One region of the Paenarthrobacter sp. MSM-2-10-13 genome, then DNA from elsewhere that is predicted to be linked to it. Evidence: predicted binding sites of a transcription regulator. Region 1 holds the regulator's gene; the other holds the start of a gene.
What was found. The regulator Rex, encoded in region 1, represses fermentation and respiration genes when NADH is low (regulators of the CRP and FNR family bind a similar motif). The targets are predictions, from matches to a motif close to CTTGTGAANNNNTTCACAAG.

Region 1 (7,784 bases):
CAAAGAGTGGGCACGCCTCGCCCTGACCATCCTGGCCGGCATCTCCCTCCTGCTGGCCATCTTCGGCGCAGCGAGTGGCGGCGGCTCAGGGATGGGCCTGGGTGGCAACTGGTTCGGCTTCCTGGTCAGCGCCGTAGCCGTGGTACTGATGTGGCTACCTAATTCACAGCTGTGGTTCAAGGCGGTCAAGGGCCACGCCTGACACGTACCCAGCTGCCGCCGTCGGGCGTTTTCGACGCAAATGCAGGCTGAAGGCCGCGGTTGAATCCCCAGGGATCCCGCGGCCTTCATCATGAAGGCGTAAGCCCACATGATGATTTTTCCCGCCAGCTGTAAATACCTGCGTGTGATCGTCTGCAGCGCAAGGACCTGGAGGTACGGTGGTAGCAGAACCACGCTGGGGGCAGGGTCGTTTTGCTGATCCCGGCGGCCGCACCAGCAGTCGAACAAGCAAAGGAATGCCATGAGCAACCCTCCGTACCCGCCGTCAAACCCGGGCGACACTAACCAGCCCGGCACAAACGGCTCCCAGCCCCCGGCACCGCAGTACGGTCAGCAGTCCCCCTCCGCACCTCAGTACGGCCAGCAGTCCCCCGCCGCGCCGCAGTACGGCCAGCCCGCCGCGCCGCAGTACGGCCAGCAGTCCCCCGCCGCACCTCAATACGGTCAGCAGGGCTCCCCGTATGGTCAGCCTCCCGCAGCTCCGCAGTACGGCCAGGGCACCAACTGGCCAAGCCAGCAGCCCGGACCCACCACCGTCCCGCAGATGGTCAATTACGCCTTCTGGATGATCATCGCCGCCGGAGTTCTGTCCGCCATCAGCTCGATTATCCTGGCCACCACCGGTGCGGATGCCTTCATCAATGCCATGAACCAGCAGGCGGCCCAGCAGGGTACCGATTTGCCTGAAGGGTCCATGGAAGGCATGCGTGGCGTCATTGGCGTCAGCGCCATCGTGGGTGCCTTCATTTCCCTGGGCCTCTACGCACTGGTTGCCTTCCCTGTCCGGAAGGGCAAGAACTGGGCAAGGATCCTGGGCACGGTCTTCGCTGCCATTTCTGTTCTGGGCCTCACCAGCTTGTTCCAGTTCGGTGCCACCTACGGCGTCCTGCAGCTCATTGTGATCCTGCTGGGTGTTGCCGCGATCGTTCTGCTGTACCTGCCGGCGTCGGCGCCGTACTTCCGCAAGGCACAGCCTTTCGGCAACCCGTACCAGAATCCGTACGGGCGCTAAACACCCACGCTTCCGAGCAGTACACGCGGGCGCGGACCCGGCGAAGGCTAAACAGCCTGGCCCGGTGTCTGCGCCCGCTGTGCGTGGTAGGCAAGGATCTGTAGCTCGGTTGCCATGTCCACCTTGCGGAGGTTGACGTGCGGCGGGACCTGCAGCAGTACCGGGGCGAAGCTGAGGATGCTCCGGATGCCTGCGGCAATGACGCGGTCGCACACGGCTTGGGCCACCGTGGCAGGCAGGGCCAGCACCACCATGTTGGTGTGGGTCCGTTCCAGGACCCGTTCCAGCTCGGCTGAGTCACTGACCCGCAACCAACCCACTTCATTGCCGATCACCATGGGGTCAGCGTCGAAAATGGCTACGACGTCGAAGCCTCGGGACTCGAAGCCGCCGTACCGGGCGAGGGCTTTGCCGAGGTTGCCGGCGCCCACAATCGCCACCTTCCAGTCGTGGGTCAGCCCCAAGGCTGCTGCTATGTGGCGGCTCAGGTTCTGGACTTCGTAACCTACGCCGCGGGTCCCGTAGGAACCAACGTAGGAAAGGTCTTTGCGGAGCGTGGATGAGCTAACGCCCGAGGCTTCCGCCAGTGCTTCAGAGGAAACCCGTTCAACGCCTTCGGCCAGAAGAGAGTTGAGCGCACGCAAATAGAGGGTCATCCGGGCCACGGCCGCGGGCGGGATCTGCTTGGCGGCAGGCTCATAGTCTCCGGTTGTGGCTTCCGGGGACGGTTCCAGCGCAGTCACGGTATTCTCCATTGCGTCGCTTTGTTGTTCCACTCTATGACCCTCGGGCGGACTCAACAAAAGCCATTACCTGCGGGTAACCCCACCCTCAGCCCTCCAGGACTTTCTTCAAGGTCCGGGTAAGTCGCTGCTCGTCGATCTTCCAGAAATCGCGCTGGATACCGTCCACCAGCACCACCGGGATCTCCTCTGCGAACCGCTCCTGCAGTTGGGGGTCGCCGTCAATCTTCTGCTCGGTCCACTGAACGCCAAGACTTTTTGTGACACGCTCGACGGCGGCACGAGCCTCCGTGCAGAGGTGGCAGTCAGCTTTGGTGAGGAGAACGACGTCGGGAATAGCCATGTCTCAAAGGTACCGGCCCCACGCTCTCTCACATCCCACCCCCTTCCGGCCGTCCCTCTCTCACATCCCATGCCCGTCCGGCCAACGCTCTCTCACATCCCACGCCGTGGGTGACGCCACCGTGCGTCCTCAACACTGGCCCCGGTGATTGACTAGACTCAAAGCATGCCCGAGGAGAAGAACGCCGCCGTGGTCGCAGATGCCTTGGTGCAGCAGGACGCCGTACAGAGGGACGCGGCCAAAAAGGACATGGCGCGGAAGTACGCTGGCGAGGCCGCTTTTTTCGATGTCGACAATACGTTGATGAAAGGTGCCAGCCTCTTCCACGTGGCTCGCAAAATGTATGAGCGCAAAGCGTTCACTCTTTCGCAGGCCGCCGGATTCGCCTGGAAGCAATTCAAGTTCGTCATGCGCGGCGAGAACATGGAAGATGTCCATTCGGTGCGTGACTCCGCGCTGACACTTGCTGCGGGCATTACGGTCGAGGACATCAAGGCCTTGGGCGAAGAGGTCTACGACGAAATGATCGAGTCGCGGATCTGGCCCGGAACCAAGGCGCTGGCCGACCAACACCTCCGGGTGGGCCGTAAAGTGTGGCTCGTGACTGCCACGCCCATCGAAGTGGCCACAGTCATCTCCACCCGGCTCGGTCTGACCGGCGCCCTGGGCACCGTGGGCGAGGTGGACGACGGCGTGTACACGGGGAAGCTTGTAGGCGACATCCTGCACGGACCTGCCAAGGCGATCGCTGTCCAAATCGTTGCAGATCGCGAAGGGCTGGACCTGGACCATTGCTGGGCTTACAGCGACTCCGCCAATGACATTCCCTTGCTCACCATGGTGGGACATCCAGTGGTCATCAACCCGGATGCAAAGCTGCGCCGGCATGCGCGTGAAAACAATTGGCCCGTTTACGATTTCCGTTCCGGACGCCGCGCCGCAACATTCGGCCTCAAAGCCGCGACCGTCGGCGGAGCCGTCTACGGTCTATGGCGCGGATTCGCGAAATTCCGCGGCCCCCACGTCTAACGCTCTCTCACATCACGCGCGCCTAAACCCAGCGCTCCCTCACATCACGCGCGGGCCTCACACAGCCTGTGGATAACTTCCGGTGCCTTCAACGTATCTGGGCAAGAATGCCGGTATGAAGAACTTCACGCCGATTCCTCCGCAACTGACGGTTGCACCCTTCACTCTCGACGAGGCCGAGGTTGCGGGCCTCAAGCGATCGCACCTAAGGAACCGAACCAAGATTGATGGCGTTAGCCGAGGTGTTTATCGACCTTCCGACTGGAATTTCGACCTGTCAGCGGCTGCAAGAGCGCTCTCAGCTGCAACTCCTGGCGCTTGGATTTCACATGTAACGGCCGCGAGGCTACATGGATCCTGTCTTCCGCCTTGGTTGTCGGACTCCAACGAATTGCATCTCAGCAAGCCGAGGCATCTCCCTTCAGTTCGGCGCAAGGGAGTGATCGGGCACACGGTAGTCGCCTCCGAGGACGAGATCGAGTTTGTCCGTGGCATCTGGATCAGCACTCGATCGCGGACTTGGTTGGATCTCGCAAGACGCCTTCCGGTCCCCGACCTCGTCTGCATGGGCGACGAACTCATCCGAACTCCCAGGCTGGAGTTCGAAGAACGCGATACACCATTCACTACACTTGAGGCGCTCCGCAAAATGGTGGATAGGCACAAGAATCTCCAGGGTGTGGTTCGGGCAAGAGAAGCACTCGACCTCATGCGCGTGGGCGCCGACTCCGCACCCGAGTCGCTACTCCGCTTGGCGATGCTGGACGCTGGTATTCCCGAACCGGAGCTGCAGGTACAGCTCCGGCCGGGCGACCCGTTCTCCCCGTCCGCGGACCTGGGCTTCCGCGATCGGCGAGTAGCGATACAGTACGACGGCGGCCATCACCTTGAGCAGGAACAGATATTTAGCGACCGGCGACGCGACAAAGCATTCGAAGCAGCAGGTTGGACGGTCCTTAAGTTCGGAAAAGATGACCTGGCGGACCATTTTTCATCAGCCATTGGGAAGATTAAACGCGCTCTGAGATCAGCCTGGCAGGATCCCGCCGTCAGCTCAGGCTTTTCCCGCAGGACGTGAGAGAGCGACCGGAAAAACCCCGCGGGACGTGAGAGAGCGACCGGAAAAACCCCGCGGGACGTGAGAGAGCGACGGGGGTGCAAAAATGCCCGCCACCTCGAGAGGCAACGGGCATTCACGCTTGATGAAGTATCTCTACTTCTTATTGCGGCGCTGGTGGCGAGTCTTACGAAGCAGCTTGCGGTGCTTCTTCTTGGCCATACGCTTGCGGCGCTTCTTAATAACTGAACCCACGAAAGTTCCTTACAAACTAGAAGTTCCTGTCTGTTGGAACCGATCCGCGGAAGCAGACAGTACAACTGACAGATTCTTACATTGACGTAAAACGTTCCTTAACAGAGTACCGCTTCAAAGAGGCACCCTGTGACCACGGTCCGGAGGACGGACTGCGGCAAGTCTCAGGCGGTCTCGGATTGTCCGTCCACCACAGCACCCTTGAGGTACTGGGCAACAGCCTCTTCGGGAACCCGGAAGGAACGGCCGAACCTTACAGCGGGCATCTCTCCGGAGTGAACCAGGCGGTACACGGTCATTTTGGAAACGCGCAGGACGTCGGCCACCTCGGCCACCGTCATGAAACGCGCATTCGAGAAGTTAGTCTCCGCGGACATTTCCCATATTCCTTTGCTCTCAGACGATAGGACACCCCCAGTGGAACGGTGTGCCGATGCTGAGCCATCAAACAACCATGTGCTAGATACTCTAGAGGCTGATGGGGCCAATGTGAAAGAGCCAGCGACACAGATCTGCCCGGCGTTACCGGGACTACGCCGCGACCACCGCGCGACGCTTGCGTGCCGAGGCCGCGAGCTGATCCAAAACCGAGGCCGTGACGTCCCACTCCATGCAGGCATCCGTAACGCTCTGGCCGTACACCAGCTCCTGCTCCCCGGAAAGCTGCTGGGCGGTATCCAGGTTCTGCGCCCCGCCCACAAGGAAGCTTTCCAGCATCACACCGGCAATCGGCGAGGTCTCCCCTGCTTCCAGCTGCGCACCGATTTCCAGTGCAACCTCGGCCTGGCGGTGATGGCTCTTGCCACTGTTGGCGTGGCTGGCGTCCACGATCAGGCGAGGGTTGAGGCCCTTGGCAGCAAGCTTGCCCGAGGCCGCTGCGACGTCGTCGGCAGAGTAGTTGGGACCCTTGCGTCCGCCCCGGAGGATCACGTGGGTGTCGGGGTTTCCGGAGGTCGCTACGAGAGCTGCCCGGCCGTCATCGTCGATTCCCAGGAAGGCTTGCTCAGCGGCGGAGGCGCCGCACGCGTCGATGGCCACCTGGAGGTCGCCGTCGGTGCCGTTCTTGAAGCCGATCGGCATGGACAGACCGGAGGCGAGCTGGCGGTGGATCTGGCTTTCGGTGGTGCGCGCACCGATGGCGCCCCAGGAGACGAGGTCCGCCATGTACTGCGGGCTGATGGGTTCCAGGAACTCGGTGGCCGTGGGCAGGCCCAGGGCGGTGACCTGCTTGAGGAAGCCGCGGGCGGCGCGCAGGCCTGCGGCGATGTCGTGGCTGCCGTCCAGGTGGGGATCGTTGATGAGGCCCTTCCAGCCGACGGTGGTGCGGGGCTTCTCGAAGTAGGTCCGCATCACGATCAGCAAGTCTTCCTTGTGCTTCTCGGCCTGGCTGACCAACCGGCGGGCGTATTCGAGCCCGGCCTTGGGATCGTGGATGGAGCACGGGCCCACAATCACCAACAGGCGATCGTCCACGCCGTCCATGATGGCGCGGACCTGGTCACGGCCGCGGTCGACGACGGCAGCTGAGCGGGCGTCCAGCGGCAACTCGGCGATGAGGTCCTGGGGCGCCGGAAGCGGTTCGAAACGGGCCACCCGCAGGTTGGAGGTGGCGGGCTGGGCGGAATCAGCCGGGTGGAGCGGTGTGGGTTCTACAGCGATGCTGGTCATGTCTGGGTCCTGTTCCGGGATGCGGAGCGGGCCCCTTTTCAGAACCCGCCGGATATGGCGAAGGGCAGAGAGTAATCTCTGCCCTGTTGGCTCTGAAGGAAAGTTGGATGCGTGTCAGTTAGACGCGGGCCCCTCCAGAGCCAACGAAAAATACGCATACCAACGGTTTGTCATAGCCACACCATAACCGCGGTTCTTCATCGCGGGCAAATCGCTTCCATCAAGATGACAGTAGTTTGCGCAGGAACTGCAGCTGCTTGATCCAGTGGTGTTCCTGCCCGCCTTCGTGGTTGTTGAAGCGGTAAACCTCGATGTCCTTCTCAACCCCGCCGATGCGTGTGCCGAAGCCAGTGCCGTAGCTGTTGTAGCTCGCGAACACCGTTGACGGAGGGCAGATGTCATCCATTTGCGCAGCGGAGAATAGAGCGGGAACTGTAGCGGCACGGCCCAAGTGCACGCCGTCGAAGTAGTTCAGCACTGCCAGCATGGGCTCATACTTTTCGCGGTGCCGGCCCAGGAATCCGGCAATCTCGGGGTACGGGCCACGCGGGCTGATGTCGATCGCGCGGGGGAAGTCCTGCAGGAATGGGACGTCGGGCAGCGCGGCGATGACGCCGTCGAGCCTTCCAGCGGTCAGCCCGGCAGCGGCAACAGTAATGCCGCCACCTTGGCTCACGCCGGTAAGGATTACCTGTGAAGGGTCGACGGCGGGATGGTTCTGTGCCGCTTCTACCGCACGGAAGGCGTCCACATAGACCCGGCGGAAGTAGTAATCGTCCTGGTGCCCGGAACCACGGGTCATGAGCCCGGCGTAATTGACCTCGCCCGCCGAGGGGTGTGGATCCGGGGTGTCTCCGGAGACGCCGCCATAGCCTTGGCCGCGGGTGTCCATGATGAAGTGCGCGTACCCGGCCTGGGCCCAGCGGGTGTTCTGGTTGACCAGGCCGCGCCCGCCTGAGTAGCCGATGTACTCCACCACCACGGGAAGCTGCTCCCCCGGCTCAAGCTGTGACGGCACGTGCAGCCAGCCCTTGATGCGGTCTCCCCCGAAGCCGGAGAACGTGACATCGAAGGTGTTGATCACGCTGAGGTAGTTGTCCACGGGTTCGAACACGGCATTGAGCGGGAGCGCCCGGGCCTCAGCGATGGTGCGATCCCAGAAGTCACTGAGATCGGCTGGTGCTACGGCCGTGGAGGAGTAGGTGCGGAGCTGGTCAAGGGGGAGGTCGAAGAGGGGCATGGTCCATTCCGGTTCGGGTGGGTCTGACTGAGCTGGCTGAGCTGCTGGAGTCGAAGGCTGATTGAGGACATCCTACGTCATGAGAGGCTCTAATGGTTGCTCAATTTGAATCGTTACATTTCGAGGCGGATCAGGCTAAACTAAACACAGCCAACCACGGGAAAGCGCTTGCTGAGGTGTAGCCTAAACCCGCCCGAACACTTTTGTGAAGACCC
Region 2 (7,784 bases), on a different contig from region 1:
AACCCGTTACCCGGTGGGCAGGGGCGCCTGGAGCGTCCTGGCGATGCGTAAGATTCTTCCGGACCGCGCCTTCGACATTGTCTTCTGGAACTTCTACCGAAGGCTGGCTGGCTAGATCCGGTATTCGATGTAGTACTCCGCCGGATCCACGGCCGGTTTGGTTTCGGACCGGGCATCACGATGCCGCCACGTGGCGGGGATGCCTGTGATGATGGACTCCGGTGGTGCGTCCTTCACCACCACGGCGTTGGCGCCGATAGCGCTGCCGGCACCGATGGTAATGGGACCCAGGACCTTTGCACCGGCTCCAATGGTGACGCGGTCGCCGATGGTTGGGTGACGCTTGACCTTGGCCAACGATCGTCCGCCGAGCGTTACTCCGTGATAAATCATCACGTCCTCGCCGATCTCGGCTGTTTCACCAATCACCACTCCCATGCCGTGATCAATGAAGAACCGCCGGCCAATGGTCGCGCCGGGATGGATTTCGATGCCGGTGAGGAATCGAGCCAACTGGGATATCAGGCGCGCAGGAAAACGGAGCGCCGGATTCTGCCAGAGCCGATGAGTTATCCGATGCGCCCAAATGGCGTGCAGTCCGGAGTAGGCGAAAAAGTTCTCAAAAGAGCCTCGAGCCGCCGGGTCGTGGGACCGGGCGGCATCGAGGTCTTCCTTAAGCCTTGCGAAGAAGCTCACAAAGACCTTTCTACAGGAAATGAAGGCGTGCCGGCGTGGTGTTAGCCGCGGATGTCGTCGAACAGCACCGTGGAGATGTAACGCTCCCCGAAGTCGCAGACCACGGCCACGATCAACTTGCCGGCATTCTCAGGGCGCTTGGCCAACTCGAGGGCACCCCACACAATGGCGCCGGAGGAAATGCCGCCGAGGATGCCTTCACGTGCGCCGAGGTCACGGGCTACGCGGACCGAGTCTTCCAGGGTGGCGTCAAGGACTTCGTCGTAGACGTTGGTGTCCAGGATTTCCGGAACAAAGTTGGCGCCGATGCCCTGGATCTTGTGCGGGCCAGGGGCTCCACCGTTGAGGATCGCCGAATCTTTGGGCTCGATCGCAACAATCTGCACACCGGGCTTGCGCTCCTTGAGGACCTGGCCAACACCGGTGATGGTGCCGCCGGTGCCTACGCCGGCCACAAAGATGTCTACTTCGCCGTCGGTGTCTTCCCAGACTTCCTCGGCAGTGGTGGCGCGGTGAATGGCTGGGTTGGCCTCGTTGGCAAACTGCTGGGCCCAGATGGAGTTCTCCGTGTTGGCAACGATTTCCTGTGCCTTCTCGACGGCACCTCGCATGCCTTCGGATCCGGGCGTCAGGACGATTTCGGCACCGTAGGCGCGCAACATGACGCGGCGCTCGGTGGACATGGTCTCAGGCATGGTCAGGATGACCTTGTATCCGCGTGCTGCGCCCACCAGCGCAAGTGCGATGCCGGTGTTCCCCGATGTACCTTCGACGATGGTTCCGCCCGGCTTCAGGGCGCCGGACTTCTCGGCAGCATCAATAATGGCCACGCCGATGCGGTCCTTGACGCTGTTGGCCGGGTTGTAGAACTCGAGCTTGACGGCAACCGTGGCGTCGAGGCCTTCGGTGAGCCGGTTCAAACGAACCAGCGGGGTGCGGCCGACCAGCTGCGTGACGTCGTCGTAGATCCTTGCCATGAAAATTACGCCTATCTCTGAAGAGGGATTGCTGAGGTCAGCCTAACCAGCGGGATCGAAACCTCGCTAAGCAGTAAGCCATGCAGAGTAATATTTCCGGGCCTTTGCCAACTTCGGGTTGATGATCACCTGGCAATAGCCCTGATAAGGGTACTTTGCATAGTAATTCTGGTGCACTTCCTCGGCCTCGTGAAACTCGGGAAGTCGGCTGACCTCGGTCACAATCGGATCAGACCACAGGGACTGGGCACGCTCGATGGCTTCTTCGAAGAGGACCTTTTCTTCCGTCGTTGTGTAGAACATTGATGAACGGTACTGGGTGCCGACGTCATACCCCTGGCGATTCAAGGTGGTGGGGTCGTGGAGGGCAAAGAACATGTCCAGGATGACTTCTTCGGGAACTACGGTTTCATCGAAGGTCACCGCAACGACTTCTGCGTGGCCGGTGGTCCCGGAGCATACCTCGTAGTAATCAGGATTGCGGACGTGGCCCCCGGTGTAGCCGGATACCACAGAGCTGACGCCGCGGGTCTTCTGGTAAACGGCATCAAGGCACCAGAAGCAGCCGCCGCCAAGTACGAAAGTTTTCATGTTCTCTTCAATGGATCGGAGGGCCTGATGATTCCCGCTTCACCTTACGGGAGAATTACGGCACCAGGGAGGTGCCACGGAGTGGCGGCTACCTGATGGGGGCTCAGTAGGGAAGAAATCTGGCTCAGTAGGGAAGAATAAGAGCATGGAAGCAGTAAACACCCACATTTCTGATGTGGATTCCGTCGAAGAGGACGAAACAGAGGACGGCAACGCTGATCCTACGCTCGGTCAGGTGTTGCTGGCTGTGGAGGAACTGTGGCCGGAGTCCCTGGCTGAAGACTGGGATGAGGTTGGCCTTGTTGTTGGCCGGCCCAATGTTCCCGTCACCAAAGTTCTCTTTGCCGTGGATCCCACGCTGGCCGTGATCGATGAGGCCGTGGAGTGGGGAGCGGACCTGCTGATCACCCATCACCCGCTTCTTCTCAAAGGCGTGAACTCTGTTGCGGCCACCTCAGCGAAGGGCCTAGCGGTGCACCGGCTGATAGAGGCAGGGGCAGGGCTGTTGACCGTGCACACCAATGGAGATTCAGCCGTGGGTGGAGTTTCAGATGTTCTGGCTGATGCCTTCGGCCTGGAAAACGTCACGCCCTTGACGCCGGCAAGCAACGGTTTGCCTGAGGAGGGTATTGGCAGGGTAGGAGACCTCCCTGAGCTTGAGACACTCGGTGACTTCGCTGCCCGCGTCTTTGAAATGTTGCCGGCCGTCGCAGGCGGTGTCCGGGTAGCTGGAGACAAAGACGGCCTGATCCGGCGCGTTGCGGTGTGCGGCGGAGCCGGTGATAGCTTGTTCGACGCAGTTCGAGCCGCCAACGCTGATGTGTACGTCACAGCAGACATGCGTCACCATCCAGCATCCGAAGCCCGTGAGGGCGCCACCAATGGCCGGCCCTATTTGATTGACGTTTCGCACTTCGCCAGTGAGTGGCTGTGGCTGCCTGCTGCCGCTGAAGCGTTGGGCAACGTGCTGGCGGACCAGGGCTACGACGTCGAGATCCGCGTCAGCGGCACCAACAGTGATCCCTGGGACTTCATACTCACTTCCGGCGGGGACTAGAGTCTAGAAAGATATGGACAGCCCTGACAGTCAGAGGCGGTCCGGCCGGACCTGATCCCCAGGCCGGCAGCTAATAGCGGAGGTAAGCGTGGCGAAAGCAGCACCGGCAGAACAATTGAAGTTGCTTGAACTGCAGGGACTGGATGCCAAGCTCAGGTCGCTTGCGGGCCGCCGGAAGGTTCTGGAAACGGATCCACGCATCACTGACCTCACGGATGCGCTGAGCGTGGCCAACGGCGAGCTCGGCTCGGCCAAGGTTGCCGTTCACGACGCCGAAGCCGAACTTCGCCGCGCGGAAGCCGATGTGGAACAGGTAGCCACCCGTATCCAACGCGACGAGACCCGGCTGAACAGCGGCACCGGGCTGTCCAAGGATCTTGTGGCGCTGCAGAGTGACATTGCCTCTCTCAACAAGCGTCGCTCGGACCTTGAGGACGTTGAACTCGAAATCCTGGAGCGCCTGGATACTTTGCGCGAGCGGCAGGCAGCCCAGCAGTCGATCGTTGACGACATTCAGGGTTCCTTTGGCAGCATCCGGGCTGAACTGGATGAAGCCATTGCCGAGATCGCCGCCGAGGAAACAGTGGTTCGGGGGCAGCGCGCCGCCTTCGCCGAATCCTTGGATGCGGGCATTCTCGCCATCTACGAGAAGACCATTGCCAAACGTGGAGTCGGGGCAGCACGGCTGTTCCACGGAAAGTCCGAAGGCTCCGGCATGATGCTCAGCCCTGGCGACCTCGCCGAAGTCAAAGCCGCCGCTGAGGACGATATCGTGTTTTGCCCGGATTCAGGTGTCATACTGGTCCGTTCGGCGGAGTGGAACTGACGCAGCCCAACATCAGTTGGACGCTCAGGTGGTGAGGATGATGTTGAGCGCGTGCGGCTTGCGGGCCGTGCCTTCAACGAGTTCAGCAGTCCAGATCTCCCGGGCAGCCTTCAAGAGCTGATCCGGGGTTGCCGGGGCCTTACCGCGCCGGGTCAGCAGGTGGCGGGCCAGTTCGCCCCGGGTGTGTTTGGCGAAGTGACTGACAACCGTGCGCTTGCCGTTCGCTTCGTTGAAAACGTTGATGTTGACTGTTTGCGTCGCCGGGGGAGCCCAGGCAGCAGCGTAGGTACTGGAGCGGCAGTCCACCAACAGTTCGCCGTCGGCGCGTGAGGCGAGGGCAGCGTTAAGCTGCGGCTTCCAGTACGTGGCGAGGCGGCCGACGTCGGGCAGTGCCGTTCCCATGGACAGGCGATAGGCAGGCACGTGGTCGCCGAAGCCTATGGCGCCCCACAGGGCGGAAACCACCAGGACGGATTCGTTCGCCTTGCGGCGCTGCGTTGGCGTCATGCTGTTGTAGCCCAAGGCGTCGTAGAGGACTCCGGAATAGACCTGATGTGCGGGAGCGGCTGGTTCGGCATGCAGCCGGGTATTGCGTTCGACGTCGTCCCGCAACGAGGCGCCGACCCCCAGCAGCGCCAGTGCATCCTCGTGCGCGCTCACCGTACCCAGAGCTTCGAGTACTTTTGCACGGTAGGGGTTCAGTTCGGGGAAGCTGAGCGATTCCCAGTTAATGGCGGGACCGTTGGCAGCGGGGGTCTTGCCTTCGGAAGGCGGCAGCAGAATCAGCACCAGTCGATATTACCGGGGACTTTGGTAGGCCCCAACGCCGGTAGACTGGACGGCGGATGGGTCGACCAGGCGGTCGCGCGTCACGGAAGTGGCTCGAGGAACGTCCGGGCTCCGAAGAGCAGGGTGGTGGGTAACGCCCACTCGGGGTAACCCGCAGGCCAGTGCCACAGAGAACAGACCGCCTGCGCGCTGTGATGTTTTGCATCGCGGGGCAGCAGGTAAGGGTGAAACGGTGGTGTAAGAGACCACCAGCTCCCTGGGTGACCGGGGAGGCTAGGTAAACCCCACCCGGAGCAAGGCCAGACAGGACACGCTTGAGGGCTGCTCGCCCGAGTGTCCGGGTAGGCTGCTGGAGGGCGTCGGCAACGGCGTTCGTAGATGGATGGCCGCCACTCCCTTGCCGGTAACGGCAGGGGATGACAGAACCCGGCGTATCGGTCGACCCATCCATTTATGACTCCCGGATTTGTGCCGTGTGAGTGATTTCACGCCCCGGGGCGGCCTGCAGCCCTTCCTTCCGCCCTAGAATGGTTACTGAACGTAGATGTTCTGCCGCCGGGACTGCGTTCGCAGCCGGCGGATTTTCTTTGCTCTCGTTCAAGGCGCTGTGGGTGGACCGAAGCCCGCTGGCGCATGTGCCGCAGGACTACTCCGGGCGGCCGCTGCCATCTACATACGAGGACGTATGTGGTTGACCCAAGGAAGGTAGTTCTGTGAGCCAGACGTCAGATTCTTGTCTTGATAAGTGGATGGGCCGGGAGGCTCTCGCCGAGGCCATGATTCCGGTAATCGGCCGGTTGTACCGGGAAAATAATGTGGTCACGAGCATCCACGGCCGGAGCCTGATCAACAAGTCCACCATGAACATCCTCAAGGCCCACCGTTTTGCGCGCCGGATGAGCAACCACGAGCTGCTGCTAGAAGAGACTGCGCCGCTGCTGAACGCGTTGTCTGAGTTGGAGCTCGGCGCAGCCGCCATTGACATTGCACGCTTGACTGAGAAGTTCCGGGCCGAAGGCAATGGTGCCTCCCTGGATGAATACCTGCGCTCCGAGCTCGCGGAGATCGTGGGAAAGCGTGGCGCTGACGACCGCACCAGCACCGACGTCGTTCTCTACGGCTTTGGCCGTATCGGCCGTCTCCTGGCCCGCATCCTCATTGAAAAGGCCGGTGGCGGACACGGCCTGCGGCTCCGCGCCATCGTTGTTCGCAAGGGCGCTGAGAACGATCTTGTGAAGCGTGCCAGCCTGCTGCGCCGCGACTCCGTTCACGGTTCCTTCGAGGGCACCATCCGCGTGGACGAGGAAGCCAACACCATCACCGCCAACGGTGTGCAGGTCCAGGTCATTTACTCGGACAACCCCGCCACTGTGGACTACACCGCATATGGCATCAAGGATGCCTTGGTGGTGGACAACACCGGCCGTTGGCGCGACGCCGATGGCCTCTCCCAGCACCTGCAGAGCAAGGGCGTTGCCCGCGTCCTGTTGACGGCACCAGGCAAGGGCGACCTCAAGAACATCGTCCACGGCATCAACCACAAGGACATCTCCGATGACGACAAGATCGTCACCGCGGCGTCCTGCACCACCAACGCCATTACGCCGGTGCTGAAGGCTATCAACGACAAGTTCGGCATCATTCACGGCCACGTGGAAACGGTTCACTCGTTCACCAACGACCAAAACCTGATCGACAACTTCCACAAGGGTGACCGCCGCGGCCGTTCGGCAGCACTGAACATGGTCATCACGGAGACCGGTGCCGCCAAGGCTGTAGCCAAGGCATTGCCCGAGTTGCAGGGCAAGCTCACGGGCAATGCCATCCGCGTGCCCACCCCGGACGTCTCCATGGCCATCCTGAACCTCAACCTTGAGAACGGCACCACGCGCGATGAAGTCAACGACTTCCTCCGCGAAATGTCCCTGCACTCGGATCTTCGCAAGCAGATCGACTACATTGACTCTCCCGATGTGGTGTCCACTGACTTCGTTGGCTCGCGTCGCGCCGGCATTGTTGATGGCCTCGCAACGATTTCCAACGACAAGAACCTGGTTCTTTACGTCTGGTACGACAACGAGTTCGGCTACTCCTGCCAGGTTGTGCGTGTCATGGAAGAAATGGCCGGTGTGAACCCGCCGTCGTTCCCCGCGCGTGACGTGATTGCTCCCATCGCAGTACTTGAAGGGGCAGGAGCCTAGGCGCTCCGAAGTATTCGCGGGTTTCCCGGCTGAGTCACTGGTATCAGCCGGGAAACCTGATCAAAATGGGTTCATGGAAAACGAATCAACGTTGGAACATGAGACCACGCTTGAACACGCCTTGGACGTAGCCAAGGCCAACCACAAACAAGCGCAGAAGCTTCTGGACCAGGCGGTGGCGGGAAACGCCGCAGGTGATGTGCCGGACGAACGTGTAGAACAACTACGAGGACTCCTCGCCCTGGCAACCGAGGACCTGCAACGCGTGGCACGGGAGCAATAGACCCGGTCACGCGACACCTCACTTCAGTGTGACTTCTCCTACACACTGTGGATATCGACTCTGATGTCGGGGCTTTGTCCTACGCTCGAAGGACGTCGCCAGTCCCACTGAACGGAGTCCCTTGAGTACCACTTGGTCTGCCTACAAACGCGCCCGGCGGAGGTCACGTCAAGCGTGGGCCATTCTTGGATTGGCAGCTGCAACCGTCGTTGCAGGGCTTTCCTGGTACTTCACCGCCGGCCAATTCAACGCCGCAGAACCGTGGGCGGCCGGCCCCAGCGAAGCACCCGTCTTCAATCCTGATTGGATGAAACCCCTTCGCGGGGCGGCACTTGTTCCCCCCGAGAAGGCAAGCGATGCTTTG

Region 2: a site for Rex is predicted at 5,409-5,428, ahead of HAV21_RS03795 (glyceraldehyde-3-phosphate dehydrogenase). Genes of this name have one in related genera too.

The regions. Positions count from the first base shown of each region.
Region 1 covers NZ_JAAOXO010000004.1:198,401-206,184, forward strand. The annotation lists gene HAV21_RS11535 (hypothetical protein) at 1-202, shown strand, start outside; gene HAV21_RS11540 (hypothetical protein) at 464-1,234, shown strand; gene HAV21_RS11545 (redox-sensing transcriptional repressor Rex) at 1,282-1,989, opposite strand; gene HAV21_RS11550 (glutaredoxin family protein) at 2,066-2,320, opposite strand; gene HAV21_RS11555 (HAD-IB family hydrolase) at 2,486-3,349, shown strand; gene HAV21_RS11560 (DUF559 domain-containing protein) at 3,465-4,427, shown strand; gene HAV21_RS11565 (AURKAIP1/COX24 domain-containing protein) at 4,563-4,661, opposite strand; gene HAV21_RS11570 (helix-turn-helix domain-containing protein) at 4,826-5,038, opposite strand; gene HAV21_RS11575 (3-deoxy-7-phosphoheptulonate synthase) at 5,193-6,329, opposite strand; gene HAV21_RS11580 (acetylxylan esterase) at 6,550-7,569, opposite strand.
Region 2 covers NZ_JAAOXO010000001.1:779,422-787,205, forward strand. The annotation lists gene HAV21_RS03755 (oxidoreductase) at 1-115, shown strand, start outside; gene epsC (serine O-acetyltransferase EpsC) at 112-696, opposite strand; gene cysK (cysteine synthase A) at 738-1,673, opposite strand; gene msrA (peptide-methionine (S)-S-oxide reductase MsrA) at 1,740-2,264, opposite strand; gene HAV21_RS03775 (Nif3-like dinuclear metal center hexameric protein) at 2,410-3,321, shown strand; gene HAV21_RS03780 (C4-type zinc ribbon domain-containing protein) at 3,410-4,147, shown strand; gene HAV21_RS03785 (peroxide stress protein YaaA) at 4,172-4,936, opposite strand; RNA gene rnpB (RNase P RNA component class A) at 4,994-5,386, shown strand; gene HAV21_RS03795 (glyceraldehyde-3-phosphate dehydrogenase) at 5,650-7,137, shown strand; gene HAV21_RS03800 (hypothetical protein) at 7,211-7,420, shown strand; gene HAV21_RS03805 (HNH endonuclease family protein) at 7,542-7,784, shown strand, end outside.